DNA from 2 places in the Microbacterium sp. OR21 genome. Region 2 is predicted to be linked to the other one. Evidence: predicted binding sites of a transcription regulator. Region 2 holds the regulator's gene; the other holds the start of a gene.
What was found. The regulator HspR, encoded in region 2, represses chaperone genes until heat shock. The targets are predictions, from matches to a motif close to AAGTTGAGTCNNNNNGACTCAACTT.

Region 1 (15,881 bases), 380 kb from region 2:
GCGGCGATCCGCGGCAGCGTCGAGCCGGTCAGCCCGCAGGCGTACGCGCGCTTCCTGCCCGACTGGCAGCACCTCACCCGGCCGACGGAGGGCGTCGACGGAGTGCTGAGCGTGATCGAGCAGTTCGCCGGGGTGCCGATCCCCGCGAGCGCCTGGGAGTCGCTCGTGCTGCCCGGCCGTGTTCGCGACTACTCCCCCGCGCTGCTCGACGAGCTCACGGCCTCCGGCGAGGTCGTGTGGTCGGGGCACGGCTCGCTGCCGGGTCGCGACGGGTGGATCTCGCTGCACCCGGCCGATCTCGCCCCCTTCACCCTCCCCGTGCCCGAGGAGTCGCCCGCCGCGGGATCACTGGAGGAGAGGGTGCTCGACGTGCTGAGGTTGAGCGGCGCGTCGTTCGCCGGCGCGCTCAAGGCGATGACGGGCGCCGAGAACCAGCAGTCGGTGCTCGAGGCGCTCTGGTCGCTGGCCTGGCAGGGGCACATCACCAACGACACGTTCGCGCCCGTCCGCGCCCTCATCGCCGGCGGTTCGCAAGCGCACAAGACCGCACGCCGCGCCCCGCGCACGCGCACCTATCGGGGCATCTCGCTCGCCCGGCCGTCGACTCAGCCGTCCACGGCCGGAGCGGGCGGCCGCTGGGCGGTGCTTCCGGAGACAGACCCGGATGCCGCACGGCGCGCGACCGTCACGGCGGGGCTGCTGCTCGACCGGTACGGCGTCGTCACCCGCGGCGCGGTGCAGGCCGAGGGCGTGCCGGGCGGCTTCGCGCAGGTGTACCGCGTGCTCGCCGGGTTCGAGGAGGCCGGGCACTGCCGCCGCGGGTACGTGATCGAGAAGCTGGGTGCGGCGCAGTTCGCGGCGTCCACCACCGTCGACCGGCTGCGCACCTTCGCCGGCCTGTCCGACCCGCCCCCGCTCAAGGCCGTGACCCTGGCCGCCACCGACCCGGCCAATCCCTACGGCGCCGCCCTGGCCTGGCCGCGTCTCGAAGCCGTCTCGCACCGTCCCGGCCGCAAGGCCGGCGGTCTGGTCGTGCTGGTCGACGGCGAGCTCGTGCTGTACCTCGAGCGGGGCGGCCGCACGGTGCTCGCCTTCGACGATGACGCCGATGTGCTGCGCGCTGCGGCCGCCGACCTCGTCGCCACGTCGCGAGCGCGGCGGCTGGAGACGCTCACCGTCGAGAAGATCAACGGCGAGGGCGTCTACGGCACTCCGTTCGCTCTTGCACTGCAGGAGGCCGGGTTCGTGGCGACGCCGCGCGGGTACGCTCTGCGCAAGGCGGTCTGATTGACTTCACGCATGATCAGCGAGTTCTTCACCGGCATCCGATACCTCGGGCGGGGGTTCGGGTACTGGAGGCGCCGACCCGGACTCATGATGCTCGGACTCGTGCCGGGTCTGATCGCGCTCGCTCTGCTCGCCGCCGTGATCATCCCGCTGCTGCTGAACCTCGGCGGCATAACCGCCTGGGCGACGCCGTTCGCCGACGGGTGGGATCCGTTCTGGCGGGATGCCCTGCGCACAGCGCTCGGCGTGGTGTCCGCCATCGCCGTGCTCGCCCTCGCGAGCGTCACCTTCACGGCCCTGACCCTGCTGATCGGCGACCCGTTCTACCAGCGCATCTGGCGCGCGATCGAGACCGACCTCGGCGGCGACGTGCCGGAGGGCGACGGCGGGTTCCTCGTGGCGCTCGGCGAGAGCATCCGCCTGATCGTCCTCGGCGCGCTCGTCGCGCTGCTCGCCCTCGTGATCGGATTCATCCCGCTGGTCGGGGCGCTGCTCGCCGCCGTGACCGGCGTGCTGCTGACCGGCCGCCTGCTCGCCCGCGAGCTCACCGGCCGCGCGCTCAACGCCCGCGACATCCCCAGCGGCGAGCGCTCCCGCCTGTTCGCCGGGCGGCGTGCGCGGCTGCTGGGCTTCGGCGCCGCCGCGCAGCTGTGCTTCATGGTTCCGCTCGGCGCGGTGTTCATCATGCCGACAGCGGTGGCGGGGGCCACGGTGCTGGCGCGAGATCTGCTGCACGATCGCTCGAGGCCGGCGGTGCCCCATGCCTGAGGGCGACACGATCTATCGGGCGGCGCACCGTCTCGATGCCGCCCTGCGCGATCAGCCAGTGACGCGCTTCGATCTGCGTGTGCCGCGTCTGGCGACCGCCGACCTCACCGGGCAGATCGTGCACGAGGTCGCGCCTCGGGGCAAGCACCTGCTGATGCGCATCGGCGAGTACACCCTGCATTCCCATCTGCGCATGGACGGCGCCTGGTTCATCTACCGGCCGGGTGACAAGTGGCGGCACCCGGCGTTCAAGGTGCGCGCGATCGTGGGCACCGCCGAGCACGAGGCGGTGGGCGTCGACATCGCGGAGGTCAAGCTCGTACCCACCCGCAACGAGGGTGAGCTGGTCGATCATCTGGGGCCCGACCCGCTCGCCGAGGACTGGGACCGTGACGAGGCGATCCGGCGGCTGAGCGCCGACACCCGCGAGATCCATGTCGCGCTGCTCGATCAGCGCAACGTCGCCGGGTTCGGCAATGAGTACGCGGCTGAGCTGCTGTTCCTGCGCGGTATCCGGCCCGAGACCCCCACGCCGGATGTCGACGTCGCCGCCCTGATCGACCTCGGCGTGCGCACAATCCGCGCCAACCGCGACCGGATGGACCGCACCTTCACCGGTGACGCACGCCGGGGTTTCACCGACTGGGTGTACGGCCGCGCCGGGCGCTCGTGCCGACGCTGCGGCACGCCCATCCGCAAAGGCGAGCTGGGGGCCGACCCGACCCGCGAGCGCATCACGTTCTGGTGCCCGAACTGCCAGCGGTGAGCTAATCCCTAACGGGGAATGAATCAAGCCCCCTCCCGGTTGTACATATATCCGGAAGACTCCGGAACACGGGAGGAAACGTGGGCAAGAACTACATCGATATCGAGGACGACCAGGGCGCGACGCTGCGATACCGCAAGCACGTCAACGGACGCGGACTCGTCGCGCACGGCGCGAAGGTGCATCCGAAGGCTCTCATCGAAGCCGGCGCCTATGTCGAACCTGGCGCGCGCGTGGGTGCCGGAGCGCGGATCGCGCGCGGCGCCTGGGTGGAACCGGATGCCGTGATCGGCGAGAACGCGCGGATCGACGCGCACGCGCACATCGGAGCCGGCGCGGCCGTCGGGGAAGGCGCCTGGATCGGCGTCCGCACCGAGATCGGCGCAGGAGCGCAGGTCGCGCGGGGAACCCGCATCGGGCACGACGAGAGCGTCGCCCCTGGCCTCACGGTCATCACAGACCGAAAGGGACTCTGGCTGGCAGCCTGAGCCGCTCACCCGAAGAGCCCGCCCCTCGAGGCGGGCTCTTCGTCGTCTGCGGCGCTCTCGGATCGCATGCCGCCGCGTTCTAAAAGAGGCTACTATCGGAATTAGAGTCACCATCCGCTGACGACGAGACGCTCTTCCTCAGAGAGGCATCATGGACTTCTCCGCACGAGCCTCGAGCATCGGCGCCCTCGCCGACGAGACCCGACGGGCGCTCTACGAGCACGTCGTCGGCCAGCTCGATGCGGTCCCGCGCGAGGCGGCCGCCACCGCCGTCGGCGTGCCCGCGCACATCGCGCGCTTCCACCTCGACAAGCTCGTCGAGGCCGGTCTTCTCGAGACCGAGTTCCGCCGCCTCAGCGGTCGCTCGGGGCCCGGCGCCGGTCGCCCCTCCAAGCTGTACCGGCGTGCGAGCGGGACGGTGAGCGTGTCGCTCCCCGAGCGTCGCTACGACCTGGTGGGGCACGTGCTCGCGGGGGCGATCGAGCGCGCCGGCGGCGGGTTGCCCCTGCGACAGGCCCTCGCCGAGGTGGCGCACGAAGAGGGACGCTCGATCGCAGCATCCGCCCCGCACGTGCTCGGCGACGATAACGGATCCGTGCGCCTGACCGAGGTGCTGACCGCGCAGGGTTACGAGCCGCACAGCGAATCCGACGAGGGCGGCGAGGCGGTCATCCTCGCCAACTGCCCGTTCGACTCCCTCGCCCGCGATCACACCGAGCTGATCTGCTCGGCCAACCTCTCGCTCGTCAGCGGTGTGGTCGAGGGGCTCGGCTGCACGCGCCTGCGCGCGCACGGCGAACCGCACATCGGGCGGTGCTGCGTGGCGATCCGCCCCCGGCCGTGACGAGGCGACGGGTACGCTGAACCGGTGAAGAACGACCGGCGCCGCGCACCCAAGGGCGGCAGGCCGCGCCCGGCGAAGACCACGAAGGCTGCGCAGAAGGGTGCTCAGAAGCCCGCGGCCAAGCGCACGCCTCGCCCTTCCCCGCAGCCTTCGCCCACCCCGCCGATCGATGAGACGCCGCGCACGTTCCGTCTCGGGGTCATCCCCGGTGCCACACCGGGCAAGTGGGTGGATGCCTGGAAGGAGCGGATGCCGCACGTCGACATCGAGCTCGTGCCCATCTCGGTCGCCGGCCAGCGCCCGGCCCTCGACGGACTCGACGCGGCGCTCGTGCGCCTGCCGCTCGACGACCGCGACGACCTGCACGTGATCCCGCTCTACGACGAGGTGCCTGTGGTCGTGGCATCCGCCGACTCGTTCCTCATGGCGACCGATCGGCTCACCGCCGACGACCTCGCAGACCAGGTGCTGATCACGCCCGCCGACGACGTGCTCGGCCCGCTCGACCTGCCCACCCGGGCGCCGGAGTTCCCGACCATCGCCACCACCGCCGACGCGGTCGCGACGGTGGCCTCGGGCGTCGGCATCCTGGTCGTGCCGATGTCGCTCGCTCGGCTGCACCAGCGCAAGGACGCCGACTACCGGCCGCTGCTCGGCGGACGCACGTCGACCGTCGCGCTCGCCTGGCCGCGTGAGAAGACGACTCCCGACGTCGAGACGTTCGTCGGCATCGTGCGCGGACGCACCGCGAACTCCTCACGGTGACCTCCGCCCTCCGGAGAGGGCGGAGGTCACCGTCGTGAGCTGGTCAGGCCGCCGCTCGATGAGACATCTCAGCGGTGACGGCCAGGGCATCGCCTGAGACGTCAACCCGCACCCGACCGCCGTCGACGAGCTCTCCCGTCACGAACAGGTCTGCGACGCGGTCGTCGACCTCTCGCTGGATGAGACGGCGCAGCGGCCGCGCACCGTACTCCGGCTCGTACCCGTGCTCGCCGAGCCATTCGACCGCGGCGTCGGTGACGTCGAGCGAGACATCGCGAGCCGTCAGGCGCTGGGCGGTGGCCCGCAGCATGAGCCGTACGATCCGGCCCAGCTCGTCGCGTCCGAGCTTCTGGAACAGCACGATCTCGTCGATGCGGTTCAGGAACTCGGGCCGCATCGCCTCACGCAGCCTGCCCATCACCCGGGCTCGGAGGTCGTCGAGCGAGGCGAAGCCGTTGGCCGACGCGTCCTGCGAGGCCACGAAACCGAGGGCTCCTGTGCGCGAGGCCAGGAACTCCGAGCCGATGTTCGAGGTCATCACGATCACCGTGTTGCGGAAGTCGACCGTGCGCCCCTGCCCGTCGGTGAGGCGTCCGTCGTCGAGCACCTGCAGCAGCAGGTTGAACACGTCGGGGTGGGCCTTCTCGATCTCGTCGAACAGCACGATCGAGTAGGGGTTGCGGCGCACCCGCTCGGTGAGCTGACCGGCCTCGTCGTAACCCACGTAGCCCGGAGGAGCCCCGAGCAGGCGCGACACGGTGTGCCGCTCGCCGAACTCGCTCATGTCGAAGCGGATCACGGCGTTCTCGTCATCGAAGAGGCGGTCGGCGAGAGCCTTGGCCAGCTCCGTCTTGCCCACACCGGTCGGGCCGAGGAAGAGGAAGGATCCGACGGGCCTGCGGGCATCGCCCATTCCCGTGCGGCTGCGTCGCACGGCTCGGGCCACCGCGGTGACCGCGTCGTCCTGGCCGATCACTCGGGCGTGCAGATCAGCCTCGAGGTTGCCGAGCCGCTCGCGCTCGCTCTCGGTGAGGCGGCTCACCGGGATCCCGGTGGCCCTGGACACCACGGCGGCGATCTGCGACTCGTCGACGACGGCCTCGGTGGCCGGCGTGGTCGCCGCAGGTGTGCCCGCGGCGTCGATCCGGCTCTGCACGGCGGCGATCTCGTCGCGGATGCGCGAGGCCTCCTCGTAGTGCTCCGCGGCCACCGCCGCGTTCTTCCGCGATTCGAGCTCGGCGAGCTCGGCGAAGAGCTTGTCGATGTCGGGCACGACGCCCAGGCGCAGCCTCAGCCGCGCGCCCGCCTGGTCGATCAGGTCGATCGCCTTATCGGGCAGCACCCTGTCGGGCAGGTAGCGCGCGCTGAGCTCCACCGCAGCACGCACGGCGTCGCCGGTGTAGGTCACGCTGTGGTGCTGCTGATAGGCGGGCAGCAGCCCCTCGAGGATCAGCACGGCGTCGTCGATCGAGGGCTCGGTCACCTTCACGGGCTGGAAGCGGCGCTCGAGCGCAGGATCCTTCTCGATGCGCCGGTACTCGCCGAGTGTGGTGGCGCCGACGAGGTGCAGGTCGCCGCGGGCCAGGCGCGGCTTGAGGATGTTGCCCGCGTCCATGCCGCCGTCACCGGATCCACCGGCGCCGACGACGGTGTGCACCTCGTCGATGAAGACGATGATCTCGCCCTTGTGCGCGGCGATCTCGTCCATCGTCTTCGTCAGTCGCTCTTCGAAGTCGCCGCGGTAGCGGGTGCCCGAGAGCATCGCGGGCAGGTCGAGCGCGATCACCCGGCGGTCGGCGAGCTGTGCGGGCACGGTGTTCTCGACGATCGCGCGGGCGAGTCCCTCGACGATCGCGGTCTTGCCGACGCCGGCCTCGCCGATCAGCACAGGGTTGTTCTTCGTGCGGCGGCTGAGGATCTCGATGGTCTGCTCGATCTCGTCGGCGCGGCCGATCACGGGATCGAGTTCGCCGGCGCGAGCGCGCGCCGTGAGGTCGAGCCCGTATTGGTCGAGCATGGGGGTGGCGGATGCCTGTTCGGCGGGCGCCTCCTCGGTGTCGACGCCTGCGGCGACTGGCTCGCGCAGGCTCTGTGTGAGGGCCTCCGGGGTGACGCCGGCGCGTGCGAGGATCTGACCGGCCGGCACGTCCTGCCCCAGAACGAGCGCGAAGAACAGGTGCTCGGGGTCGATGTAGGTCGCGCCCGACGAGCGAGCCACCTGGTACGAGTGGAACAGCGCACGGCTGGCGCTCGGCGTGATGGTCGCAGCACTCAGGGCCGCCGGCTCTGCGGGCACGGGCAGACCCGCGTCGACGGCCGCCACGATGACCTGCGGGTCGACGCCGATGTGGCGGATGGCCTGCGCCACCGTGTCGTCCTCCACGATCACCCGCAGCACGTGCAGCGAGTCGAGGTCGGTCTGCCCGCGCTCGAGCGCGAACCGGCCGGCACGCTGCAGGATCTGCTGCGTGCGCGCGGTGAGGAACCGGGCGAGGTCGATCGAACGGGCCTGCCGGTTGCGTTCACCCGCGAGATAACGGGCCAGGAACTCGTCGAAAGATCCCGGACCCGCGTCATTGAAGTCGTTGGGCATTACCTTTCCTCTCAAAGTTGAGCGCACTTCTATCAACTTCAACATTCGATGATGATCGATATTCCCGACCGTCGTCAAACCGGCCCAATAGACTCGGCCCATGTCTTCCGTGCTGTACGTGTGCGTCCGCCCCGAGCGCAGCGCGGCCGACGCCGAGCATCGCTCATTCCGGCGCGGACTCGGGCTGGGCATGCTCGACCGCATCGACCTGCTGCACGCGTCGCTCGAGACGGCGGAGTGGGAGCAGTACGAGGGCTTCGTGATCGGCGGGTCGCCGTTCAACGTCACGGATGCCGAGAAGGGCGAGCACCAGCGCGCGGTCGAGCACGACCTCGAGCGCATCGCAGCGCGCGCGCTCGACGGCCAGGCGACGGCCCTGTTCACCTGCTACGGCATCGGCGTGGTGACGCGGATGCTGGGCGGGCGGGTGCACACCGCACAGCCCGAGCAGGCGAGCGCGACGGCCGTGCACCTCACCGAGCCCGGCGCGGAGGATCGGCTGTTCGGGCCCAGCGCGCCGAGCCTGTCGGTGTTCACCGCGCACAAGGAGTCCGCGGCAGAGACGCCGCCCGGCGCGGTGCTGCTCGCCACGAACCAGGCCTGCACCGTGCAGGCGTACCGCGCCGGCGAGCGGCTGTACGCCACGCAGTTCCACCCCGAGGCCTCACCGCAGGACTTCGCCGACCGGATGGCCGTGTATCGGGCATCCGGATACTTCGACCCTCGCGAGTACGACGCGACCGAGCGCGCGGTGCTCTCGGCATCCGTCGACGGAGACGACCTGCTCGCCCGCTTCCCGCGCCTGATCGGCGGCTGAGCTCAGGAGCCGAGCGCGAGCGCGATGCGCTCGTCGAGATAGCCGCGCAGCGGCACGAGCGCACCGCCCGGCGACCAGCGCACGCTCGGCAGCCCGTCGACCAGAGCGAGCGGGCCGGATGCCCCACCGGCGTCCACCGCCGCGACGTCGAGCTCCTGCCATCCGACGTGCACCACCTCGCCCTCCGCGAAGCCTCCCCGCCGCGCCTGCGCCCGCCGTTCGGCTCGCGCGCGCGCCGACTCGGCCGTGTACCCGCGACGCACCTCTTCGGCAGCGCGAACGATCTCCGCCGTCGACAGCACGCCGTCGTCGGTGAGCAGCAGCACGCCGAGATGCCAGGCGGCACCTGCCCGCACGATGCGGTCGGCGCGCCACCGCGAGGTGCGCTCGCGGCCGAGCGCCTCGCGCGGCACGGTCGACAGCCGCGCACGTGCATCACGCAGCAGATCCTCAGTCGCACCCATCCGACCAGGGTAACGATTGGGCGCCGCCGCCAGGATGCGGGCAGAATCGACTGACACCCCAGCTCAGGAGCATCCATGCCGCAGACCGACACCGCACGCCTTCTCATCGCCTGCGACGACCAGCCCGGCATCGTCGCCGCCGTCGCCGGAGTGCTGGCGTCGCACGGCGCGAACATCATCTCCCTCGACCAGCACTCCACCGACGAGGAGGGCGGCCGGTTCTTCCAGCGCACGGTCATCCACCTCGACGGCCTCGCCGCGAAGCGGCCCGAGCTCGAGGCGTCGATCGCCGAGGTCGCCGACCGCTTCGGCATGGAGTGGTCGCTGCACGACACCTCGAAGCGCAAGCGCGTCGCGATCTTCGTGTCGAAGTACGATCACTGCCTGATGGAGCTGCTGTGGCGCACCCAGCGCGGTGAGCTCGACATCGACGTGACGATGGTCATCTCGAACCACCCCGACCTCGCCGAGTCGGTGCGCTCGTTCGGGGTGCCGTTCATGCACATCCCCTCCGGCGACAAGGCCGCGATGGAGGCGCGGCAGCTCGAGCTGCTGCAGGGCAACGTCGACCTGGTCGTGCTCGCCCGGTACATGCAGATCCTCACCGATGAGTTCATCGAGCGTCTGGGCGCCCCGGTGATCAACATCCACCACTCATTCCTGCCGGCGTTCATCGGCGCGAACCCGTACGCGCGGGCGAAGGACCGCGGGGTGAAGCTGATCGGCGCGACCGCGCATTACGCGACCGCCGATCTCGACGAGGGCCCGATCATCGAGCAGGACGTCACGCGGGTCACGCACGCCGAATCGGCCGCCGAGCTGCAGCGGCGCGGCGCCGACGTCGAGCGCTACGTGCTCGCACGGGCGGTGAAGTGGCACGCCGAGGACCGCGTGATCGTGCACGGCCGCTCCACCGTCATCCTCTGACGACGAGCGGCGCGCTCAAGCAGGAATCCCCGCCACCAGCTCGGCGAACACCTCCGCCGCGGTGCGGCCACGGGCGAGCGGCGCCGACTGTCCCAGCCACAGCGACTGCAGGTCGCCCATGCCGCGCTCACCGGCGACGGCGCGGAAGCGACCGGTCAGCCAGTTCTGCGCGGGGAACGGGGCGATGGCTCCGGATGCCTCGATCTCGCGGACCGCACGAGTCGACGCCCCGCGGGACAGGCGTCCGCTCATCGCACGGGTGAGCACGCTCTCATCAGCCGCGGTCGAGCGGATGGCTGTGCGATGCGCGTCGTTGGCAGCCGACTCGGCAGTGGCGAGGAACGACGTGCCTACCTGCACCCCCGACGCTCCGAGCGCGAACGCTGCCGCGACGCCGCGCCGATCGGCGATGCCGCCGGCGGCGATGACCGGCACGTGCACAGCATCCGCCACCTGCGGCAGCAGAGAGAAGAGCCCGACCAGCGACTGCTCCGCGGGGCGCAGGAACGACACTCGGTGACCGGCGGCTTCCATGCCGGTGGCGACGACGGCGTCCACACCGCCGGCCTCGAGGGCACGCGCCTCGGCGACCGTCGTCGCGGTGCCGATGACCCGGATGCCGCGGCGGTGCGCCTCGTCGACCAGCTCCTCCGACGGCACCCCGAAGACCACGCTGATCGCGGCCGGCGCCGCCTGCCAGATCGCGTCGAGCTGTTCCTCCAGGCTCGGCAGATACCGGTCCGGGCGCGCCGGAGGCTCGATGCCCACTTCGTCGAAGAAGTCGGAGAGGGCTGCCGCGTACCTCTCGTGGTCGCCGCCGGGTGTGACCTCGTCACCCGTCGGCAGCCAGATGTTCAGAGCGAACGGAGCGTCGGTCGCTGCTCGCAGCGCTGCCGCCGTGTCGCGGATGCGTGAGCCGTCGTAGCCGTACAGCCCGTACGAGCCGAGCCCGCCCGCCTCGCTCACCGCGGCGGTCAGGTCGACTGACGAGAGACCACCGAACGGCGCGAGGACGACAGGATGCCGGATGCCGAGCAGGTCGCGCAGATCAGTCATGCTCTGAGGCTACGCCCCGCATCCGGGCGTGTTTCATCCGCGGAGCGGTGGCCGTCCGGGGATCGGCGAGGGCTTCTGCGCCCTGTTCGACGCGTTGGCGACCGCGAGGTCGAGTGCCTCGAAGAGCTGACGGAAGCCGCGGAACCGCGTGGTGCGCGGGCAGGGCGTTCGCAGCCACAGCACGTCGAGCACGCCGGTCGGCGAGCGGTCGACGTAGGCGATCAGGCAGTCGGCGTCCGCCTGGCGCCGCGCCGGGTCGCAGATGCGCCAGCTGTCCCTGCCCAGCGGCGTGAGTTCCCAGTCCCCGTGCGGGGTGGCTGGTATGGGGTCGTCGATCATGACAGTCACAGCGCCTTACCTCCTGTCACCGCGAGCACCGTGCCCGAGGTGTACGAAGACTCGGCTGCGGCCAGGTACACGTACGCTCCGGCGAGCTCGGCCGGCTGACCGGCCCTGCCCAGCGGAGTGTCGCTGCCGAACTGCTCGACCTTCGTGTCATCCCAGCCGGTGGCCGGGATGAGTGGGGTCCAGATGGGCCCCGGTGCGACGGCGTTGACGCGGATGCCGCGCTCCCCCGCCTCCGATGCCAGTGCCTTGACGAAAGCGACCTGGGCCGCCTTCGTCATGGCGTAGTCGATCAGGCCCGGCGAGGGCTGGTAGGCCTGAATCGAAGCGGTGACGATGATGCTGGCGCCGTCTTCGAGGTGCGGATACGCCGCCCGCGCGGTGAACAGCGTGCCGAGGATGTTCGTGTCGAACACCCGGCGCATCTCGTCGGTCTGCAGATTCTCGAAGCCGTCGATGTCGTGCTGATAAGCAGCGTTCAGCACCAGGATGTCGAGGCCGCCCAGAGCCTCCCGGGCGCGGGTGACTGCTTCTTCGGCGAACTGCTCGTCGCGCAGATCGCCCGCGATGCTGAGCCCCTGTCGGCCCGCGTCGGTGATCTGAGCCACGGTGTCATCGGCATCCTGCTGCTCCTCCGGCATGTGCACGATGGCGACATCCGCCCCTTCCCGAGCGAAGGCGATCGCGACGGCCCGGCCGATGCCGGAGTCGCCACCGGTGATGAGTGCACGGCGCCCGGCGAGCCTGTCGTGTCCCTGGTAGCTCGACTCTCCGTGGTCGGGCTCGGGTGCGGTCTCACCGGTGAGGCCGGGCTGGGTCTGCTGCTGACCCGGGAAGCTGTCGTCGTGGTGCTGGTGGCGAGGATCTGGGGTGGTGTCGCTCATCGTGCGCCTCTCTGCAGTTTCGATGGGGAGTGCCGGCACGGGTGCCAGTGTGCCCACTCTCCCCCGCCGCGACGCCGCCGACCAGGGGGTTGACAGTTCGTCACGGCGAGCGCACGCGCGAGGGTGACCCCAGCGGCACCCTGTCAAGGGGCGTGCCGCGGGCGGTCGGGTCGACCACGCTGGTATCACGACGAAAGGACGAAGCCATGAGCAACGAGTACATGAGCACAGCGGACGCTGCCACCTCGGAGAATTCCACGAACACCGCGAACCCCGACCCCTCCGAGCACCTGCGCACGCACCGTCACGACGTACCCGCCGCCGACGCGGCGGTCGCGGGCCGGCCCGACCTGCAGCCCGACTCCCAGGGCGACGACCCGCTCGAGGCGGAACTCGGCGAGGACGGTCAGGGCGACCTGGCCGAGGGCGACGGACGCCAGCACTCCGGCGACGCACCCGACGACCTGCGCACCGAAGCGCCTTCCGGCGACGTGCACGAGCAGCGCTGACGTCAGGTAGCGCTGCCCGGGCGCGGTGACCACGCCGATCGGGAAGCGGGTGCGTGCCAGGGCGGCACCGAGCCTCGACCACGCGTGCGCGGACTCCCCCTGCGAGTTCAGCCACGGCGCGAGGTGATCGGAGCGCATCGCCTCGTCGAAGCCGATGCGCTCGGCGTGCGCGATGTCGCGCAGAAGCGCGGTCGACCGGGCGAACGGGGTTGACCGGGCGAACGGGGTTGACCGGGCTGTCAGCCGTGTGCTGACCGCGAGCGATCAGCCCTCGAGGCCGGCGTTCGGGTCGTCCGGCGGCTCGGGCACCATGTGCAGGCCCGAGGGCGTGTTCGCGGTGTAGGCGAGAGCCTCGATCCAGGCGCGGTTGATCGCGGGCTGGCGGCTGCCGAAGTACTTGAACACGAGCGAGCTGCTCGGCTGCACCCACACCGTCGTGCGCCCGCCGCCGACGCTCGCGTCCTCGCGCCAGCTGAACGGGAACGGCTCACCACGGCGCAGCTTCGCCGTCATGACCAGTTGCAGGTGGGTCAGGGCGCGGTCCTCGATCTCGGTCTTGACCGAGCCCTCATAAACGAACTTTCCCAAGGAAACGCACCTCTCAGACATCCGGACCAGCTCTGGCATCTGCCGACGGCCTGGGGATAGCTTAGTCAGATGGGCATGCTCTTCTACGGCGCCAGCCCCGATCCCATCGAGATCGAGGACCGCGCGCTCGCTCACCTGAAGGTCGTCATCGCGATGAAGCTGCGACGCAACGAGTCGTTCACTCTGTCGTGGCAGCATCCGCATCTCGACCCGACCGGCCGCTCCACGATCTGGCTGCACCCGTCCATCCCGCTGCGGTTCGTCTTCGACGAACCGGAGACGCCGCCGCTGAGCACCGAGTGGATCACGGCGCTGGCGAACTCCGCCAGCAGCACCGGCGGCCTGTGCCTCCTGCCCGAGGATCTCGAGGACTGAGGTCGGGCCGTCACTCCGATTCCTGCGCCGACACGGTGTGCGGCAATCCGGTGGGCTTCGACTCCGACGACCCGCGCTGGCGCAGGAGCCATCCCCACTCCGGATGCTCGCGGCGAAGCGCACCGAGGGGAACGGGCTTGGCGGGCAGTGCTCGACCTGTCAACCCCATTCAGCACGGAGCAGCCGCTGTCTACCGTCGAGACAAGCGGATCGAGACAGGTGAAGACGGCAGCGGGAGAGGAACGGGACGATGACCCGGACGCGAGACATCATGACACCCAACGCGCAGTGCATCGGCGAGAACGATTCACTCTCGATAGCCGCCGAGAGGATGCGGGAACTGGACGTCGGTGCGCTTCCGATCTGCGGTGAGGACGGACGCCTGAAGGGGATGCTGACCGATCGCGACATCGTCGTGAAGGCGGTCGCCACAGGCCTCAACCCCGAGACGACGAACGCCGGCCGTCTCGCCAACGGAGTTCCGGTGATGGTCTCCCCCGATGACGACATCGACCGCGTGCTCGCCCTGATGCGCGAGCACCGCATCCGTCGCGTGCCCGTGCTCGAGGAGCACCGCCTGGTCGGCATGATCAGCCAGGCTGACATCGCCCGTCATCTGGAGCCGTCCACCACCGGCGAGACCGTGGAGGTCATCTCTCGATGACCCGCCCGCCCGCGGAGATCCACCACACCCTCGACCACCCTGACCACGTTCACAGAGGAGGACCCATGTCCGAGCAGACCGACGGCACGACCCCGGCCAGCAGCGCCCCGCCGATCGACGACAAGGTCGAGCAGATCCGAAAGGCCGATGGCGAGCAGCCCACGACGACCCACGCCGAGCGGGGCGCGGGCGACCCGCACCTGCGCATCACCAGCCCCGAGGAGGACCGCACGGTCTTCGCGCTGCGCGACGAGCGCGTGACGATCGGCTCGGGTGCCGACTGCTCGCTGGTGATCCCCGGTGCAGACGCCGTGCACGCCACGATCCTGCACGACGAGCGCGACGAGTACGTGCTGACCCTGCACGGCGCCGGCGAGATGAACGCGAATCCGACGCCGGCCGAGACCGGCGGATCGGGTGATCGCAGTGAGATCCTGCGCACGGGCGCCCGTTTCACGGTGGCCGGCTGGACGCTCGTGTTCGGCCGAGCGGAGTTCGCCGACCACGGTCGTCCGTTCGGTGGCCGCGAGGGAGGCGAGCTCGACGACCAGCCGCCGCAGCCCGCCCGTCCCGAGGACGCCGCCGGTGAAAGCGACCGGCAGCACGGCGATCTCGAGGTCAAGGACGGCTGAGACCCCCGGAGGGTGCGAAGGGCGAGGGGGCGACTGCCCTCTCGCCCTTCGTGTGTCCGCGCGCGTGTCCGCGCGCGGTGCCAGTGATAACGTCGGGCGGGAAGGAGGGGCGATGATCGACGCGATCGGGATGATGCTGCGAACGCTGCTCGTGGCGCTCGGCGCCGTGCCCCTTCCCGATGGGCTCGCCGCCGGCGGGATGCTCGGCATCGCCGCCGTCCTCGTCGCGACGACCGTGCTCGTGATCGTCCTCGCCGTGCTGATGCCCCGTTTCGGCATCCGCTCGACGCCGCACCCGCGGCGCGCGATCAGCGTGTCGGCGCTGGTCGCACAGAGCGATCCGGATGCCGACGGGCACCCGCGTCCGCGAGCGCCGGGAGTCGTGCCCGCCACCTGATCCGTCCTCTCACTCGAGGGTCGGGTCCGTGGCTGCCGGCCGACACCCATCCTCTCTGCGAACGGACGTTCATGGACCTCTTCGCCCTCCCTCCGCTGACCCTTCTTCTCGACTCCACATACTCCGCCCTGCTCTCCCTCTCGACCGCCCTCGAACCCGTCGCGGGTTCGGTCTCTGCCGCGCTGGCGGTGATGCTGGTGACCGTCGGGGTGCGCGCGGCGCTCATCCCCGTCGGTGTGTCCCAGGCCAGAGCCGAGCAGATGCGCGCTCGCCTCGCTCCGCGCCTGCGCGCCCTCCAGCAGCGCCATGGCAGAGACCGCGAGCGCTTGCAGCGCGAGACGATGGCGCTGTACCGCAACGAGCAGGCGTCGCCGCTGGCCGGCTGCCTTCCGCTTATCGTGCAGGCTGCAGTCGTCGGCGTCCTGTACACCCTGTTCCTGCGCCCCGAGATCGCCGGGCATCCGAACATGCTGCTCGCGCACGACCTGTTCGGCGCTCGCCTCGGCGACTCCCTGCTCGCGGCGATCGGCGCCGGCCTGGACGTGCAGACCGCCGTCGTGTGGGCGGTGGTGCTCGTGCTGATCGTGGTCGTCGCCGACATCACCCGCCGCGTGTTCCGCCCTCAGGTTCCGGCGGAGGGGCCTCTGGCCACTCCGGGCATGCTGGGCACGATGAACGCCCTGCACTACCTGACCGCGGTCTTCGCGTTGTT
Region 2 (15,881 bases):
CGCGGCCTCGCAGAACAGCTGCTCCTCGCGGCCGCGACCGAACACGAACGGGTCGCCGCCCTTCAGCCGCACGACCTCGCGGCCCGCCTGCGCGAGCTCGACGAGCAGCTCGTTGATGGCGTCCTGCGGCACGCGGTGGTGACCGGGCAGCTTGCCGACGTCGATGACCTCGGCGGCGATCACCGCTCCCTCGGCCTCGAGCTGCGCGAGCACGCTGCGCGCGCCGAGCCGGTCGGCGACGATCACGTCGGCCCGCTCGAGCGCGCGGAGCCCGCGCAGGGTGAGCAGTCCCGCATCGCCGGGGCCGGCGCCGACGAGGGTCACCGTTCCGGCAGGGGTCGCTGTCGTGGTCATCGGGTGCCTCCTAGCAGCAGTCCGCGGTTGCGCAGCATGCGTCGCTCCACCGGGCCGAACAGCACCAGCTCGATGACGATGCCGATCGCGAGGATGAGCAGGATGGTGGCGAGCACTCCGGCGAGATCCGCCAGCTCGCGCGACTGGTTGAGCATGGTGCCGAGGCCGAAGCCGATCGACCCGCCGCTCGTGATGATCTCGGCGGCCATGAGCGAGCGCCACGAGAAGGCCCAGCCCTGCTTCAGGCCGGCGAAGTAGCCGGGCAGCGCGGCGGGCAGCGTCACCGCGGTGGCCAGCTGCCACCGGCTCGCCCCGAGCACGGTGCCCACCCGGCGCAGCTGCGGCGGCACCTGGTCGATGCCCGAGAGCAGTCCGTTCACGATCGAGGGGATCGCGCCCATCAGGATCACGAAGTAGGCGGTGGCATCGCTCAGCGCGAACCAGATGATCGCAGCGGGCACCCACGCGACCGAGGGCAGCACGGTGAGGCCCGAGATCAGGGGCCCTGCGGCTCGGCGCAGCAGCTTCCATTCGGCGAGCAGCATCCCGAGCGCGGTGCCGACCACGATCGCGATGAGGAAGCCGATGACTCCGCGCTCGAGGCTCGTGACGACGGCCTCCTGCAGGCGTCCCGACTCCCACGCCTCGCCGAACGCTCCGGCGACCGCCGCGGGACTCGGCGCCTTGTCGGGGCGCGGGTTCGCGATGACGATGTACAGCTGCCAGACCCCGATCAGCACGAGCAGCAGCGCGATGGGCGGCACGATCTTGCCCAGCAGGTCGCGCACGAACGGCGGGCGCTCGGTCGCATCCGACTGCAGGCGGTCGAGTCCGGCGGAGAGCGTGTCGAGATCCTCGCCGGCCGAGACGGGGCTGTGCGGGACGAGGGCTGCGGTCGGTTCACTGGGCATTGCGGGCGATCTCCTTGCGCAGCTCGGCGGTGATCTCGGCGGCGAGGGCCGCGACCTCGGGCGACTCGATGCGCCTGCCCGCGGTGGTCTTGATGCGCCACTGGCCGGCGATGCGGCCGGGGCGGCTGGAGAGCAGGATCACGCGCTGACCGAGCCGTGCGGCCTCACGCACGTTGTGGGTGACGAAGACGATGGTGCGGCCGGTGGCGCGCCACACCCGCTCGAGCTCTTCGTGCAGCAGGTCGCGGGTGATCGCGTCGAGTGCGGCGAACGGCTCGTCCATGAGCAGCACCGAGCGGTTCTGCGCGAGGGCCCGGGCGAGCGCCACGCGCTGGCGCATCCCGCCCGACAGCTCGTGCGGGCGCTTGTCGGCCGCCTCGGCCAGATTGACGGTGCGAAGCAGCCGCTCGGCCTCGGCATGGCGCTCGGCACGAGGCATCCCGCGCAGCCGCAGCGCCAGCTCGATGTTTTTGCGGGCGGTGAGCCACGGCATCAGCGCGGACTCCTGGAACATCACCGCCGCGCCGGACGCGGGGGTCGTGAGCTGGCCCGAGGTGAGCGGCTCGAGCCCGGCGATGAGGTTCAGCAGGGTCGACTTGCCGCAGCCGGATGCTCCGAGCAGGCATACGAACTCTCCGGGTGCGATGTCGAGCGACACATCGTCGAGAACCACCGGCCCCGAGCCGTAGCGCTTGGTGACGTGCGAGATGCGCACGGCGGGTTCGACGACGGGCGCCGCCGGCGCCAGCGGCGCGACACCGTCGAAGCTGGGGGAGAGGGGCACTGTCGTCGTCAGCGGGCGGGCCAGCGTGTCGTCGCGGGTCATCGGTCGGCACCGAGCCCGGCGGCCGAGACGGTCTCGGCGCCCGACTTCTCGAGCAGTGCGTTCAGCGCCCGCAGATCGAAGAGCCCGTCGATCGAGCCCTTCTTCTGCGTGCCCGCGGCGAGGCCGTGGTCCAGCAGGGTCTCGAACGTGGCGGCTGCCGGATCGACGGTGAACGTCACGTTCTCGAGCGCGCGGGCGAGAACCGCGTCGTCGAGGCGCTTGCCGGTGGTTTCGTCGAGCGCCGCGTTGATCACCGACGGCGCCTCGTCGGCGTTCTCGTCGAGCCACTTCACGGTGGCGATGTGGCCCTTCAGCAGCTCGTCGACGATCTCCGGATGCTGGTCGGCGAACTCGGCGCGCACCAGCAGCACGGTGGTGGGGAAGTCGCCGTCCGGCCACAGGTCGGCCTCATCGATCAGCACGTGAGCGCCGGCCTCGACGACCAGCCGCGAGACCCACGGCTCGGGGAGCCACGCGCCGTCGACCTCGCCGTCCTGGAACAGCGTCAGCGTCTGGGCGTTCTCGGTGGGGGTGACGTTCACGTCGCCGTCGCCCGCGACCGAGGTCTCGTAGCCCCCGTCGGCGAGCCAGCTGCGCAGCGCCACATCCTGCGTGTTGCCGAGCTGGGGGGTCGCGATCGTGGTGCCGGCGAGCTCGTCGGGGGCGTCGATGCCGTCGCGGACGACGAGTGCCGCCCCGCCCGAGGTGGCTCCGGCGATGATGCGCGCCGAGGCGCCGCCGGATTGGATGAAGGTGTTGATGGCGGGGTTCGGACCGATGTAGGTCGCGTCGATCGCCCCGGCCGAGAGCGCTTCGATCGCGGCGGGGCCGGCGTTGAACACCTCGGTCTGCAGCGCGACGTCGCCAAGGGCATCCTGGAACAGCCCCTCCGACAGCCCGACGAGAGCCGGCGCGTGGGTGACGTTGGCGAAGTAGCCGAGGCGCACCTCGGTCACCGGCTCGGTCGCGGCACCGGATGCCGGGGCGCAGCCCGTGAGCGCCAGAGCGGAGAGCCCCATGGCGAGGGCTCCCAGTGCGGTGAATGTCCTGTTCCTGCGGGTGAAGTTCACGGTTTCGCCTCCTTAGGCTCGTGCTGCGGTTGGGTGTTTCGCGGTCGGGTCAGTCGATGACGGTGCCGGCGGCGAGCGTCGCGCCGTCGGCGGGATGGATGAGCAGCAGCGAGCCGCCCTCGCGGCTGCGGGCGTACGGCTCGAGCGGCAGGTCGGATGCCAGGCGCAGCCGCACCCGGCCGATCTCGTTCTCGGCGAGCGACGCATCGGGCTGCGCGGTCAGATCGGCGTGGGCGAAGGTCTCGAGGTCGCGGCGGGTGAGCACCTCGGCGACGATCGCCTGCACGGTCGCGGTGCCGTGCTTCACGAGCACCCGGGCCCCCGGCGCGGTGGCGCGCGGATCGAGCTGGAAGAGCTCGACCACGGCATCCCGGCGCAGCTCCGGAGCCGAGCCCTCGGCGACGATCAGCGCGCCGCGGGCGGCGTCGATCTCGTCGGCGAGGGTGAGCGTGACCGACTGGCGCACCGCGGCCGTGCCGATGTCGGCACCTGCGACGTGCACGCCGGTGACCTCGGTCGCGCGGCCCGAGGGCAGCACCTGCACGCGATCGCCGACCGAGACGGCGCCCGCGGCGATGCGACCGGCGAAGCCGCGGAAGTCACGCAGCCGCTCGGCCTCGTCGGCCGGGATCTCGGGCGAGAGACCGCCCTGCGGGCGCAGCACGAGCTGCACCGGCAGGCGCAGCGGCTCATCGACGTCGGCGCGCACGGGCAGCGTCTCGAGCAGCTCGAAGAGCGTCTCGCCGCGGTACCACGGGGTGCGCTCCGACCGGTCGACGATGTTGTCGCCCTCGAGGGCCGAGACGGGCAGCACCCGCACCGCACCGATGCCCAGTTCGTCCGCCGCGCGCAGCGCCTCGAGCTCGATGTCGACATAGGCCTGCTCGTCGAAGCCGGTGAGGTCGATCTTGTTCACCGCGACGATCACGTGCGGCACCCGCAGCAGCGACGCCACGGCGAGGTGACGCCTGGTCTGCTCGACGACGCCCTTGCGGGCATCCACCAGCACCACCACGGCGTCGGCCGTGGCGGCACCGGTGACCATGTTGCGGGTGTACTGCACGTGACCGGGGCAGTCCGCGAGGATGAAGCTGCGCCGGTCGGTCGCGAAGTAGCGGTATGCGACGTCGATGGTGATGCCCTGCTCGCGCTCGGCGCGCAGGCCGTCGGTGAGCAGCGCGAAGTCGAACGCGCCGTGCGCGAAGCCGCGGGCCCGGGAGGTCGCGGCGACCTGATCGAGCTGGTCGGCGAGGATCGCCTTCGCGTCGTGCAGCAGCCGGCCCACCAGGGTGGACTTGCCGTCGTCGACCGAACCCGCGGTCGCGAACCGGAAGAGTGTCGTGCTCATCAGAAGTATCCGTCCTTCTTGCGGTCCTCCATGGCGGCCTCGCTGATGCGGTCATCGGCCCTGGTCGCACCGCGCTCGGTGAGGGTGGTGCGGGCGACCTCGTCGACGATGGCGGCCGTGTCCGCGGCATCCGACTCCACCGCGCCGGTGCAGCTCATGTCTCCGACGGTGCGGTAGCGCACGGTGCGGCGCACCACCTGTTCGTCGTCGCGCGGCTGCGAGAACTCGCCGACCGCCCACCACATGCCCGAGCGTCGGAAGACCTCGCGCTCGTGGGCGTAGTACAGCGGCGGCAGCGCGATGTCCTCGCGCTCGATGTAGCGCCAGATGTCGAGCTCGGTCCAGTTCGAGATGGGGAAGGCGCGCACGTGCTGCCCCGGCAGGTGCCGCCCGTTGTACAGGCTCCACAGCTCGGGGCGCTGGTTGCGCGGATCCCATTGCCCGAACTCGTCGCGCAGCGAGATGATGCGCTCCTTCGCCCGCGCCTTGTCCTCGTCGCGGCGGGCGCCGCCGAAGACGGCGTCGTGGCGACCGGCCGCGATCGCGTCGAGCAGCGGCTGGGTCTGCAGCGGGTTGCGCGTGCCGTCGGGGCGCTCCGCGAGCCGGCCGTCGTCGATGTAGTCCTGCACGCGGGCGACCTCGAGATCGATGCCGAGCCGCGCGACCGTCTCATCGCGGAACCGGATGACCTCGGGGAAGTTGTGGCCCGTGTCGACGTGCAGCACGGGGAAGGGCACCCGCCCCGGCGCGAACGCCTTCGCGGCGAGGTGCAGCACCACGACCGAGTCCTTGCCGCCCGAGAACAGCAGCACGGGGCGCTCGAACTCCGCGACGACCTCGCGGATGATGTGGATGCCCTCCGCCTCGAGCAGGTCGAGCGTGCTCAGGGTGGTGGTGGGATCGGCAACAGTGCTCATACGTGCAGCCCGCATTCTGTCTTCGTCAGTCCGGCCCAGCGGCCGGATCGGGGGTCTTCGCCGGGGGCGACCGGCCGGGTGCATGGCGCGCATCCGATCGACGGGTACCCGGTCGCGATCAGGGGGTTCACCGGCACCTCGTGCACGGTGGCGTAGTCGATGAGGTCGTCGAAGCTCCACGCCGCGACGGGGTTCACCTTCACGAGCCCGTTGCGCGCGTCCCACACCACCAGCTCCGTCTCGGCGCGGGTGGGCGCCTCGTCGCGGCGCACTCCGGTGAACCACACCTCGTACCCGCCCAGCGCCCGCTGCAGCGGCTCGACCTTGCGCCGCGCGCAGCACAGCCCGGGGTCCCGGGCGAACAGGTCGGCGCCGAACTCGGCATCCTGCTCCCGCACGCTCTGCGCGGGCTTCACGTCGACGACGTTCACGTCGAGCCGCGAAGCGACCTCGTTGCGGGTGAACGTCGTCTCGGCGAAGTGGTACCCGGTGTCGAGGAACAGCACGTCGACACCGGGAAGGCCCTCGGCCACCAGGTGCGGCAGGGCGGCATCGGCCATCGAGCAGGCGACGGCGGCCTGCGGGACGGCGAAGTTCGCCGCCACCCACGCGACCACCTCGGCGGGGCTCGCCTCCTCGGGCTGTCGGCTGCGCAGCTCGCGGTTGCCGCGCTCGGCGAGTGCCTCGAGCTCGGCCGCCGAGCGTCGGGTGGAGCCGATCGTGACGGGAGTGCTCATTGCAGGGCCTCGTCATCCGCCCGGTGCGCCCACTGTGCGAAGGTCTCGTCGGCGCCGTCGCGATCGGCGAGGTAGCGGCGGATGACGCGCTCGGCGTAGTCGGCGATGCCGTCGGCAGGCACCTTCAGCCCGCGCACGGTACGACCGAGCCCGGCCTCCTCACGGTCGACGTTCGCGAGTCCGCCGCCGAGATGCACCTGGTAGCCGGGCACCTGCTGCCCGTCGATGAGCACGAGCTGACCCTTCAGCCCGATGTCGGCGGTCTGGATGCGCGCGCACGAGTTCGGGCATCCGTTCACGTGCAGCGTGATCGGCCGCCCGATCGCGGGCTCGAGTGCGCCCAGGCGCTCCTCCAGCTGCTCGATCGCGCGGGCCGCGTTGACCTTGGTCTCGACGATCGCGAGCTTGCAGAACTCGATGCCGGTGCACGCGATCGTGCCGCCGCGGAACAGGCTCGGGCGCGCCGACAGGCCGAGGGCGTCGAGGCCGGCGACGAGACTCTCGACGCGGCTCTCGTCGATGTCGAGCACGAGGAGCTTCTGGTGCGGGGTGGTGCGCACGCGCTGCGATCCATGGGCCTCGGCGAGGTCGGCCAGTGCGGTCAGGGTGCTGCCCGAGACGCGGCCGACGAGCGGGGCGGCGCCGACGAAGAACCGGCCGTCCTTCTGCCGGTGGATGCCGACGTGGTCGCCCAGGCTGTTCGGCTTGGGTGCGGCGGGGCCGTCGGGCAGCGGGGATTCGAGGTACTCGTTCTCGAGCACCGCCCGGAACTTCTCGGTGCCCCAGTCGGCGAGCAGGAACTTCAGCCGCGCCTTGTTGCGCAGGCGCCGGTAGCCGTAGTCGCGGAAGATCTGCGTGACCCCGTGCCACACCTCGGCGACGCGCTCGGGCGGCACGAAGACGCCGAGGCGCTCGCCGAGCCGGGGCACGACCGACAGCGCGCCGCCGACCCACAGGTCGTAGCCGATGCCCAGCTCGGGGTGCTCGACCGCGACGAACGCGCAGTCGTTGATCTCGTGCACGACGTCCTGGCCCGGATGCCCGGTGATCGCGGTCTTGTACTTGCGGGGCAGGTTCGACAGGGTCTCATCGCCGAGGAACCGGTCGGCGATCTCGCGGATCTGCGGGGTGGGATCGATGAGCTCGTCGGCGGCGATGCCCGCGACGGGCGAGCCGAGGATCACACGCGGCACGTCGCCGCACGCCTCGGTGGTGCTGAGGCCGACCGCCTCGAGGCGGCGCCAGATCTCGGGCACGTCCTGCACCTCGACCCAGTGCAGCTGCACGTTCTGCCGGTCGGTGATGTCGGCGGTGTCGCGCGCGAACTCGGTGGAGATCTCGCCGATCACGCGCAGCTGCTCGGTGGTGAGCTGACCGCCGTCGATCCGCACGCGCATCATGAAGTACTCGTCCTCGAGCTCGTGCGGCTCGAGCTGGGCGGTGCGCCCACCGTCGATGCCCGGCTTGCGCTGTGTGTACAGGCCCCACCAGCGGAAGCGCCCGTGCAGGTCGGTCGGATCGATGCTCGCGAAGCCGCCCTCGGCGTAGATCGTCTCGATGCGCTCGCGCACGTTGAGCCCGTTGTCGGCGAGCTTGAACTCCTCGTTGCCGTTCAGCGGCTCGGTGCCGTCGAGCGCCCATTGGCCGTGCGGCTTGGTCGGTGTGCGACTCGTGCGGGTGCGCGCTCCGCGGATCGTGGTCGGCTGCTGGATGGTCATCTCGCCCCCTCGGTTGACTGGCTGGGGATCAAGGTACGTACTGAGATCCGAGCCGGAAACCTTCCGTGACACGGAAAGACCACGGGGGAAACACGGCGTCATGTGACGTGAAACATGACGCCCGAGGGGTGGCGTGCTCAGCTGGAATGTGCTGTCTCGTACCGCGCGACGACGAGGTCGACGAGTGCGTCGGGGATGCCCCGGTCAGCCAGCAGATCGTCGAGCAGCGGCGGGGTGATCGGGTGCTCGCCTGCGTGGCGAACCGCGAGATCGAAGAAGTATCCGCGCCCGAGCAGGTAGGTGGCGACGACGGCATCCGGCGCGGCAGCCAGCGCCGTCGGCAGATCCGGATGCCGTGCCGCGAGGTACGCGAGGTCGATCCGGCGGCCGATGCGGTCGCGCAGCAGGGCGGCCATGCCCTCGGCATCCGGCACCGAGCGCTCGTCGCGTGAGCCCGCGACGGCGAGCACGACGGGGGAGTCCGGATGCCCGATCGCGTCGAGCCGCGTCGCCAGGACATCGGCGAGCAGCGCGTCGGGGCCCAGCGGGTCGGTGACCACGGCGTCGGCGCGCTCGGCGGCCATGCCGTGCAGGTCGTGATGCACGTGGAACCCCTGGGAGAGCAGCAGCGGCACGATCACCACCGGCCCGTCGATGCCGGCCAGCGCGCTCGGGGCGTCGGGCTGCTGCACGTCGACGAAGGCCTCGCGCACGTCGACGTCCGGAAGGCGGTTCGCCACCCGGGCGACGAGGGCGGCGATCGAACGGGCGCCGTCGGCGTCGGACGTGCCGTGCGAGACGGCGAGCAGGGCGGGGCGGGTCATGCGAGCGACTATAGGTCGGCTGCCGCCCGCGTGTCGGGACGAGCGTCAAACAAGGTCACCGACCCGAACCTGAGTCGACTCATATCAACTTTGTTTGACAGCGTCCGGATGCGGGTTTACACTTGAGTCATCACGGCTCAGGTTTCATCCCGGGTCGCCCCAGACTCTCAACCCGAATAAGGAGAAACACATGGCACGTGCTGTCGGTATCGACCTCGGAACCACCAACTCCGTCGTCAGCGTCCTCGAGGGCGGCGAGCCCAAGGTCATCGCCAACGCCGAGGGCTTCCGCACCACCCCGTCGGTGGTCGCGTTCACCAAGGACGGCGAGGTGCTCGTCGGCGAGACGGCCAAGCGCCAGGCCGTCACCAACGTCGACCGCACCATCTCGTCGGTCAAGCGCCACATGGGCACCGACTGGTCGTTCGACGTCGACGGCAAGAAGTGGACGCCGCAGGAGATCTCCGCGCGCATCCTCCAGAAGCTCAAGCGCGACGCCGAGTCGTACCTCGGCGACACGGTGACCGACGCGGTCATCACCGTTCCCGCCTACTTCAATGACGCCGAGCGTCAGGCCACGAAGGAGGCCGGTGAGATCGCAGGCCTCAACGTGCTGCGCATCATCAACGAGCCCACCGCGGCAGCTCTCGCCTACGGGCTCGACAAGGGCAAGGAGGACGAGCTCATCCTCGTCTTCGACCTCGGTGGCGGAACCTTCGACGTCTCCCTGCTCGAGGTGGGCAAGGATGACGACTTCTCGACCATCCAGGTGCGCGCCACCGCCGGTGACAACCGCCTCGGCGGCGACGACTGGGACCAGCGCGTCGTGGACTACCTGATCAAGCAGTTCAAGGAGACCACCGGCGTCGACGTCGCGGGCGACAAGATCGCCCTGCAGCGCCTCAAGGAGGCCGCCGAGCAGGCCAAGAAGGAGCTCTCCTCGTCGACGAGCACCTCGATCAACCTGCCGTACCTGTCGCTGACCGACTCCGGTCCGGTCTCGCTGAGCGAGACCCTGACCCGCGCGAAGTTCGAGGACCTCACCAAGGACCTCCTCGACCGCACCAAGAAGCCCTTCGAGGACGTCATCCGCGAGGCGAACATCAAGGTGGCCGACATCGACCACATCGTGCTGGTCGGCGGTTCGACCCGCATGCCCGCCGTCGCCGACCTCGTCAAGCGCGAGACCGGCAAGGACGCCAACAAGGGCGTGAACCCGGACGAGGTCGTCGCCGTCGGCGCCGCCCTGCAGGCCGGCGTCCTCAAGGGCGAGCGCAAGGACGTCCTCCTCATCGACGTCACCCCGCTGAGCCTCGGCATCGAGACCAAGGGCGGCATGATGACCAAGCTCATCGACCGCAATACCGCGATCCCGACCAAGCGCAGCGAGACCTTCACCACCGCCGACGACAACCAGCCGTCGGTCGCGATCCAGGTCTTCCAGGGTGAGCGCGAGTTCACCCGCGACAACAAGCCGCTCGGCACCTTCGAGCTGACGGGCATCGCCCCGGCCCCCCGTGGGATCCCGCAGATCGAGGTCACCTTCGACATCGACGCCAACGGCATCGTGCACGTGTCCGCCAAGGACAAGGGCACCGGCAAGGAGCAGTCGATGACCATCACCGGCGGCTCGTCGCTGTCGAAGGAGGACATCGACCGCATGGTGCGCGAGGCCGAGGAACACGCCTCCGAGGACAAGAAGCGCCGCGAGGCGGCCGAGGTGCGCAACCAGGCCGAGACCCTCTCGTACTCGATCGAGAAGCTCATCAAGGAGAACGAGGACAAGCTCCCCGAGGACGTCAAGACCTCGGTGCAGGGCGACGTCGACGCTCTCAAGACGGCTCTCGCCGGGGATGACGACGAGGCGGTCAAGACCGCGTTCGACAAGCTGAACGAGTCGCAGACGAAGCTGGGCGAGGCGATCTACGCCCAGTCCCAGGCGGATGCCGCAGCCGGCGCCCCGGATGGTGACGAGGCTCCGGCCGACGCCGCTTCCGACGAGGACGTGGTCGACGCCGAGGTCGTGGACGACGAGGACGAGAAGAAGTAATCATGACGGACAAGAACTTCGACGAGAACGAGGTTCCGGAGGGGTCGGATGCTCAGGCATCCGGCCCCGCGCCGCAGAACCAGGACGTTCCTGACAACCCCGACTCCGCCGACGCCGCCGCGGCCGAGGGCTCGGACGACGACCTCACGGTCGACGACATCCTGAACGCCGACCAGATCGACGAGGCGGCCAGCGAGGACGGCTCCGACGCGGGCATCATCGACGCGGAGCACGCGCTGCTCACCGACCTCAAGCGGCTGACCGCCGAGTACGCCAACTACCGTCGGCGCACCGAGGAGCAGCGACACGTCGAGATCGCGCGCGCCAAAGGCGAGGCCGCGAAGGGCCTGCTGCCCGTGCTCGACGACCTCGACCGCGCGCAGCAGCACGGCGACCTCGCCGAGGGCTCGGCGTTCGCGGTGATCGCCGACAAGGTGCGCGCCGTGGTCGACCGCCTGGGCGTGGTCGCCTACGGTGCGCCGGGCGACGAGTTCGACCCGCAGCAGCACGAGGCGATCTTCCAGCAGCCGACCCCCGGTGCCACCTCCTCCACGATCCTCGAGGTCGTCGAGGTGGGCTACCGTCTCGGCGAAGTCGAACTGCGTCCGGCCAAGGTGGTCGTCGCCGTTCCGGCCGAGTAGGAGCAGGTGATCGATGGCTAGCCAGGACTGGTTCGACAAGGACTTCTACAAGACGCTGGGCGTCTCGAAGGACGTCTCCGATGCCGATCTCAAGAAGACGTATCGCAAGCTCGCCCGCAAGTATCACCCCGACTCCAACCAGGGTGATGCGGCGGCCGAGGCGAAGTTCAAGGAGATCAGCGAGGCGTACAGCGTGCTCAGCGACGCCGAGCAGCGTCGCGAGTACGACGAGATCCGCGCCATGGGGTCGGGTGCGCGCTTCACGGCGCCCGGCGCCGGCGGTGCAGGCGGCTTCGAAGACGTCTTCAGCCGGTTCGGGCAGGGCGGTCGGGGCGGTCAGCCCGACTTCGACGACATCTTCTCGATGTTCTCGCAGGGCGGCGGGTCGTTCGGCTCCGGCCGCTTCGGCCAGCCTGCCGGCGGGTACCGCGGATTCGGCGGCCCGCAGAAGGGCGCCGATCTGACCGCCACCACCACCCTCGACTTCGTCACGGCGGTGCAGGGCGACACGATCACCCTGCAGGCCGGCGACGGCAAGCCGTTCAAGGTGAAGGTGCCCGCGGGCGTGAAGGACGGGCAGAAGATCCGTCTGCGCGGCCGCGGGCGCCCGTCGCCGGACGGAGGCGAGCCGGGTGACATCGTCGTGCAGGTGAAGGTGCGCCCGCATCCGGTCTTCACCCGCGATGGACTGAATCTGCGACTCACGGTGCCGGTGACGTTCACCGAGGCGACGCTCGGTGCGACCATCGAGGTGCCCACACTCGGCGGCGACGTGGTCAAGCTCCGCGTCGCTCCAGGCACCCCGTCCGGGCGCGTGCTGCGCGTCAAGGGGCGCGGCGTGAAGAGCTCGAAGGGCACCGGCGACCTGCTCGCCGAGCTCCAGGTCGTGGTGCCCTCGCACCTCGACAACGCCGCCAGGGAGGCGCTCGAGCGCTTCCAGGAGCTCGGCTCCAAGGAGAACCCGCGGGCAGAGCTGATGGCCAAGGCGAAGGCCTGACCATGGATGTCGATTCGCCCGTCTTCGCGATCGCGGTCGCCGCGGAGCTGGCCGGGATGCACCCTCAGACCCTGCGGCAGTACGACCGCATCGGCCTGGTGGTGCCCGGTCGCACCCGCGGCGGCTCGCGGCGCTACTCGATGCGCGACATCGAGCAGCTCCGCGAGGTCGCCCAGCTCTCGAGCGAGGGGATGAGCCTGCCGGCCATCGCCCGCCTGCTCGATCTGGAGGACGAGGTGCGGATGCTGCGCCGCCGCGTCACCGAGCTGGAGGGCTCGCTGCGTGCCGAGCGCGAGAACCGTCCCGGCGTGCGCGTGTTCGCCGCCGGGGCATCCGGCCAGGTGTTCACCGTGGGAACCACGCGCCGCATCCGCCGCTCCACCGAGGTGGTGCTGTGGCGGCCGCGGGCGGCATCGGGCGAAGCGGGCGAAGACGACACCGCGTCGCCCGAGCGCGCCGGCTGAGTCCGTCGTCCTCGGGGTGAGGGGCAGCTCGGTCACGCCGGGTCGGGATCGAGATCCGCGGATGGGTCTTCGCGATGGGCCGATGCGCTGTGAGGGGCGGATCGCCGAACGCGGGAGAACGAGCCGTCGACGATCAGGCTGACCACCCACGCGAGACCCACAGCCGCGGGAATGAACGCGGTCGCCCGGTCGTCCAGGATGCCAACGATTCCGAAGGCGGCCAGTGCGATGATGCCGGCGGCCGAGATCGCGAGCCACGCCCTGGGGTGCCGGGAGCGGAAGGTCGAGGGTGCGGGCTTCGCGTCGGTTACCGTCTGCCGCCAGTCCGCATCGGCCAGCGCCTGGTTCACACCTGCGCTGAGCATCTCACGCGCCGTGCGCGGCTCGATCCGCTCGAGCTGCTCCGTGCCTGGGGCATCCGACAGCACGCGGAGCCACTCGCGCGGCATGTCGAGGATGCTCATCAGCTCATCCAGGACCTCGGGACGCGGCGTCCGGCGAAATAGCGCACGCAGCTCGGGCGCTCGCGACCGCGCGACGCGGAAGCGCGCGATCCACGGCGCCGTATCGTTCTCTGGCGCGGTCATCTCGTTGAGTCTGGCCGCCAGAGTCGAACCGTCAGCGGTCTGACCGGGCTTACTGGGATCCACCAGTATCCACCGTGTGCTCCACGTGGCGATCGTGGCGCGTCCGCGTCGCATGAATGCCGCCGCGGATTCCTCGCCGGCCCGCCACACCGCGATGCCGTCCTTCGTGGCCCAGACACCGAGCTCGAATGCCTCGCCGATGAGCTGCGGATCAGCGGGCGTGATCGCGCGGCCGAGCGCGCCCGCGTCCGCGGCCTCGAAGGCCATTCCGAAGTGCGCGCCGACCAGCGCCAGTACGTCGGGATCCTCCCGGGTCGTCCACGCGATCGCCGTGACCGCTTGCACCGCCCAGTAGGAGGGAGCGGTGGACGATGACGGCTGCATTCACACAGCGAAGAACCTAGGCGAAACTGACTCCGCCATTCACCGCGATCCGGACTCCGGTCACGTACGCGCTGTCCGTGGAGGCGAGCCAGCTCACCGCGCCGGCGATGTCCTCCGCCGTGCCGTGACGGCGTAGCGGGACCTGCGCGCGCAGCTGGGTGAAGCGCTCCTCGACCGCGATCCCCAGGCGGCTCGCCTGCAACGCGACTTCGGCACGGTGCATCTCGGTGAGGATGTAGCCCGGTGCGATGGAATTGCAGGTGATGCCGGCCGGCCCCAGCTCGATGGCGAGGATGCGGGTGAGCGCGTGGATCGCCCCCTTGCTCAGCGTGTAGTCGGTGCCGCCCTCCGCCGGGTCGTCGGCGAACAGCGAGCCGATGTTCACGATGCGGGCGCGCTCCGAGCGCTGCAGGTGAGGAAGCGCGAGCTGCACGAAGGCGGCGACCGAGACGGTGTTGATCTCGAGCGTCGTGCGCAGGTGGGCGAGATCCAGAGACCCGATCCGCTCGCCGAACCCGCCGATGCCCGCGTTGTTGACCAGGACGTCGACGACCCCGTGCGCCGCGGCGACCGCCTCGATCAGTCGCGCACGGTCGGCGGCATCCGTCACGTCGCCAACGACGACCGTGGCGCGACCCGCCGCTTCGGCCGCTGCGAAGCGCGTCTTCAGCGCCGCGTCCCTGTCGAACACACCCACGGCGAAGCCGTCGGCCAGCAGCCGCTCGGCGATCGCCAGCCCGATTCCGGCTGCGGCGCCGGTGACGACGGCCACCGGGCGCGACGCGTCAAGCCCCTCGTCGGATGAGTCGCTTCTCCGTCCGTCCGTGCGCATCGCCGTCACCACGGCAGGCGGCAGTTCTTCATCGAGCCGAACAGGTCGGGGCTGAGTACCACCGACCGACCGGCGTGGATCTGCGAGGTCAGGAGCGGCAGCCCGAGCGTCGGGTCGTTGGTCTCTTCGGGATAGCTGAGGGGCGTCTGCGTATGCCCGCCGAAGAAGTAGGTGCCGTTGAGACCGCGGTACATGGTGCTGCGGAGGACCTTCGCCGCCTCCTCGGGGTCGAGCTCGCCGGCCTGCCGCCAGCTCCACGCCAGCAGCTGCACCTGATCGAAGGCGGCGCTCGCCTGCGCGGGGCCGGGCTCGGTGCCGTAGCGCAGGGCGTAGTCGCGGCGGAAGCGCTGAGACATCGCCGACTCGGTCAGGGTCGTCGACGAACTCCAGATCACCCCGTCGGCATGCGCGCCGAGCTCCTGCAGGAAGCCCGGCTGCGAGGCGGTGTACACGTGATAGGTCAGCCCGGTGTATCCCGTGCGCACGAGCTCGCGCTGCAGGGCGATCACCTCGTCGAGTGAGAAGTGCGAGACGAGCAGCAGCGAGATGCCGGCGGCGATGATGCCGGCCACCTCCTGCTGCCAGTCGACGCTCTCGACCGGCACGCGACGGCGCAGCCGCGCATCCCAGCCGTGCGCCTCGGCGGCGGCGAGCACGCCTTCGTCGGCGACCGTGGCGCTCGGCACGTCCATCTCGACGACGCCCAGCACCCGATCGACTCTCTCCATCGCCCGCTCGGCGCTGAGATCGCGCAGGAACCGAGTGAACGCGAGCGAGTACGTGTGCTCCGACGGGCAGGTCTGGAACACGATGCCGTACCGGAAGGGATCATCGGTGACCAGCTGCGCATGCTTCTGATAAGTGTCCAGGTGCAGGAAGGGGCGGCCGAAGTCGGCCGCCATGTCGAGGAGGAACCTGTTCTCGGCGCTGACATAGCTGCAGGCGATCGCGTCGACTCCGGCATCGACGAGCTGCCCCATCGCCTTGCGGACCGTGTGCGCATCACTGAGATCGGCGCTCGCGGTCACGCTCTGCAGCTGACGGCCGAGCACGCCGCCCGCGGCGTTGATCGTTTGGACGGCCAGGTCCACGCCGCACAGGTGCTCCACGGCGTCGCCGAGCGAGTACCCCTGCAGCCCGGCGATCGTTCCGATCCGGATGGGGCGTGTCGCCGAGGACTGGGCCGGAACCCCGACGACGATCGGGTCGGTGCCGTGGTCG

Region 1: a site for HspR is predicted at 7,526-7,550, ahead of V2S04_RS03295 (ATP-dependent Clp protease ATP-binding subunit). Genes of this name have one in related genera too.

What each region holds. Positions count from the first base shown of each region.
Region 1 covers NZ_JAZEXJ010000001.1:675,508-691,388, reverse strand. Annotated here, with positions in the region: gene V2S04_RS03325 (ATP-dependent helicase) at 1-1,287, shown strand, start outside; gene V2S04_RS03320 (EI24 domain-containing protein) at 1,300-2,055, shown strand; gene V2S04_RS03315 (DNA-formamidopyrimidine glycosylase family protein) at 2,048-2,821, shown strand; gene V2S04_RS03310 (transferase) at 2,902-3,309, shown strand; gene V2S04_RS03305 (helix-turn-helix transcriptional regulator) at 3,461-4,153, shown strand; gene V2S04_RS03300 (LysR substrate-binding domain-containing protein) at 4,178-4,918, shown strand; gene V2S04_RS03295 (ATP-dependent Clp protease ATP-binding subunit) at 4,962-7,511, opposite strand; gene V2S04_RS03290 (glutamine amidotransferase-related protein) at 7,612-8,328, shown strand; gene V2S04_RS03285 (glutaminase) at 8,331-8,792, opposite strand; gene purU (formyltetrahydrofolate deformylase) at 8,868-9,719, shown strand; gene V2S04_RS03275 (NAD(P)H-dependent flavin oxidoreductase) at 9,735-10,775, opposite strand; gene V2S04_RS03270 (hypothetical protein) at 10,809-11,123, opposite strand; gene V2S04_RS03265 (SDR family oxidoreductase) at 11,120-12,004, opposite strand; gene V2S04_RS03260 (hypothetical protein) at 12,211-12,513, shown strand; gene V2S04_RS03255 (ATP-dependent DNA ligase) at 12,778-13,101, opposite strand; gene V2S04_RS03250 (hypothetical protein) at 13,171-13,476, shown strand; gene V2S04_RS03245 (CBS domain-containing protein) at 13,727-14,140, shown strand; gene V2S04_RS03240 (FHA domain-containing protein) at 14,206-14,772, shown strand; gene V2S04_RS03235 (DUF6412 domain-containing protein) at 14,885-15,169, shown strand; gene V2S04_RS03230 (YidC/Oxa1 family membrane protein insertase) at 15,241-15,881, shown strand, end outside.
Region 2 covers NZ_JAZEXJ010000001.1:297,999-313,879, forward strand. Annotated here, with positions in the region: gene cobA (uroporphyrinogen-III C-methyltransferase) at 1-354, opposite strand, end outside; gene V2S04_RS01425 (ABC transporter permease) at 351-1,265, opposite strand; gene V2S04_RS01430 (ABC transporter ATP-binding protein) at 1,255-2,091, opposite strand; gene V2S04_RS01435 (ABC transporter substrate-binding protein) at 2,088-3,110, opposite strand; gene V2S04_RS01440 (sulfate adenylyltransferase subunit 1) at 3,211-4,509, opposite strand; gene cysD (sulfate adenylyltransferase subunit CysD) at 4,509-5,426, opposite strand; gene V2S04_RS01450 (phosphoadenylyl-sulfate reductase) at 5,423-6,163, opposite strand; gene V2S04_RS01455 (nitrite/sulfite reductase) at 6,160-7,881, opposite strand; gene V2S04_RS01460 (sirohydrochlorin chelatase) at 8,019-8,705, opposite strand; gene dnaK (molecular chaperone DnaK) at 8,896-10,755, shown strand; gene V2S04_RS01470 (nucleotide exchange factor GrpE) at 10,758-11,396, shown strand; gene V2S04_RS01475 (DnaJ C-terminal domain-containing protein) at 11,410-12,393, shown strand; gene V2S04_RS01480 (heat shock protein transcriptional repressor HspR) at 12,396-12,857, shown strand; gene V2S04_RS01485 (hypothetical protein) at 12,890-13,828, opposite strand; gene V2S04_RS01490 (SDR family NAD(P)-dependent oxidoreductase) at 13,845-14,660, opposite strand; gene V2S04_RS01495 (ABC transporter substrate-binding protein) at 14,666-15,881, opposite strand, start outside.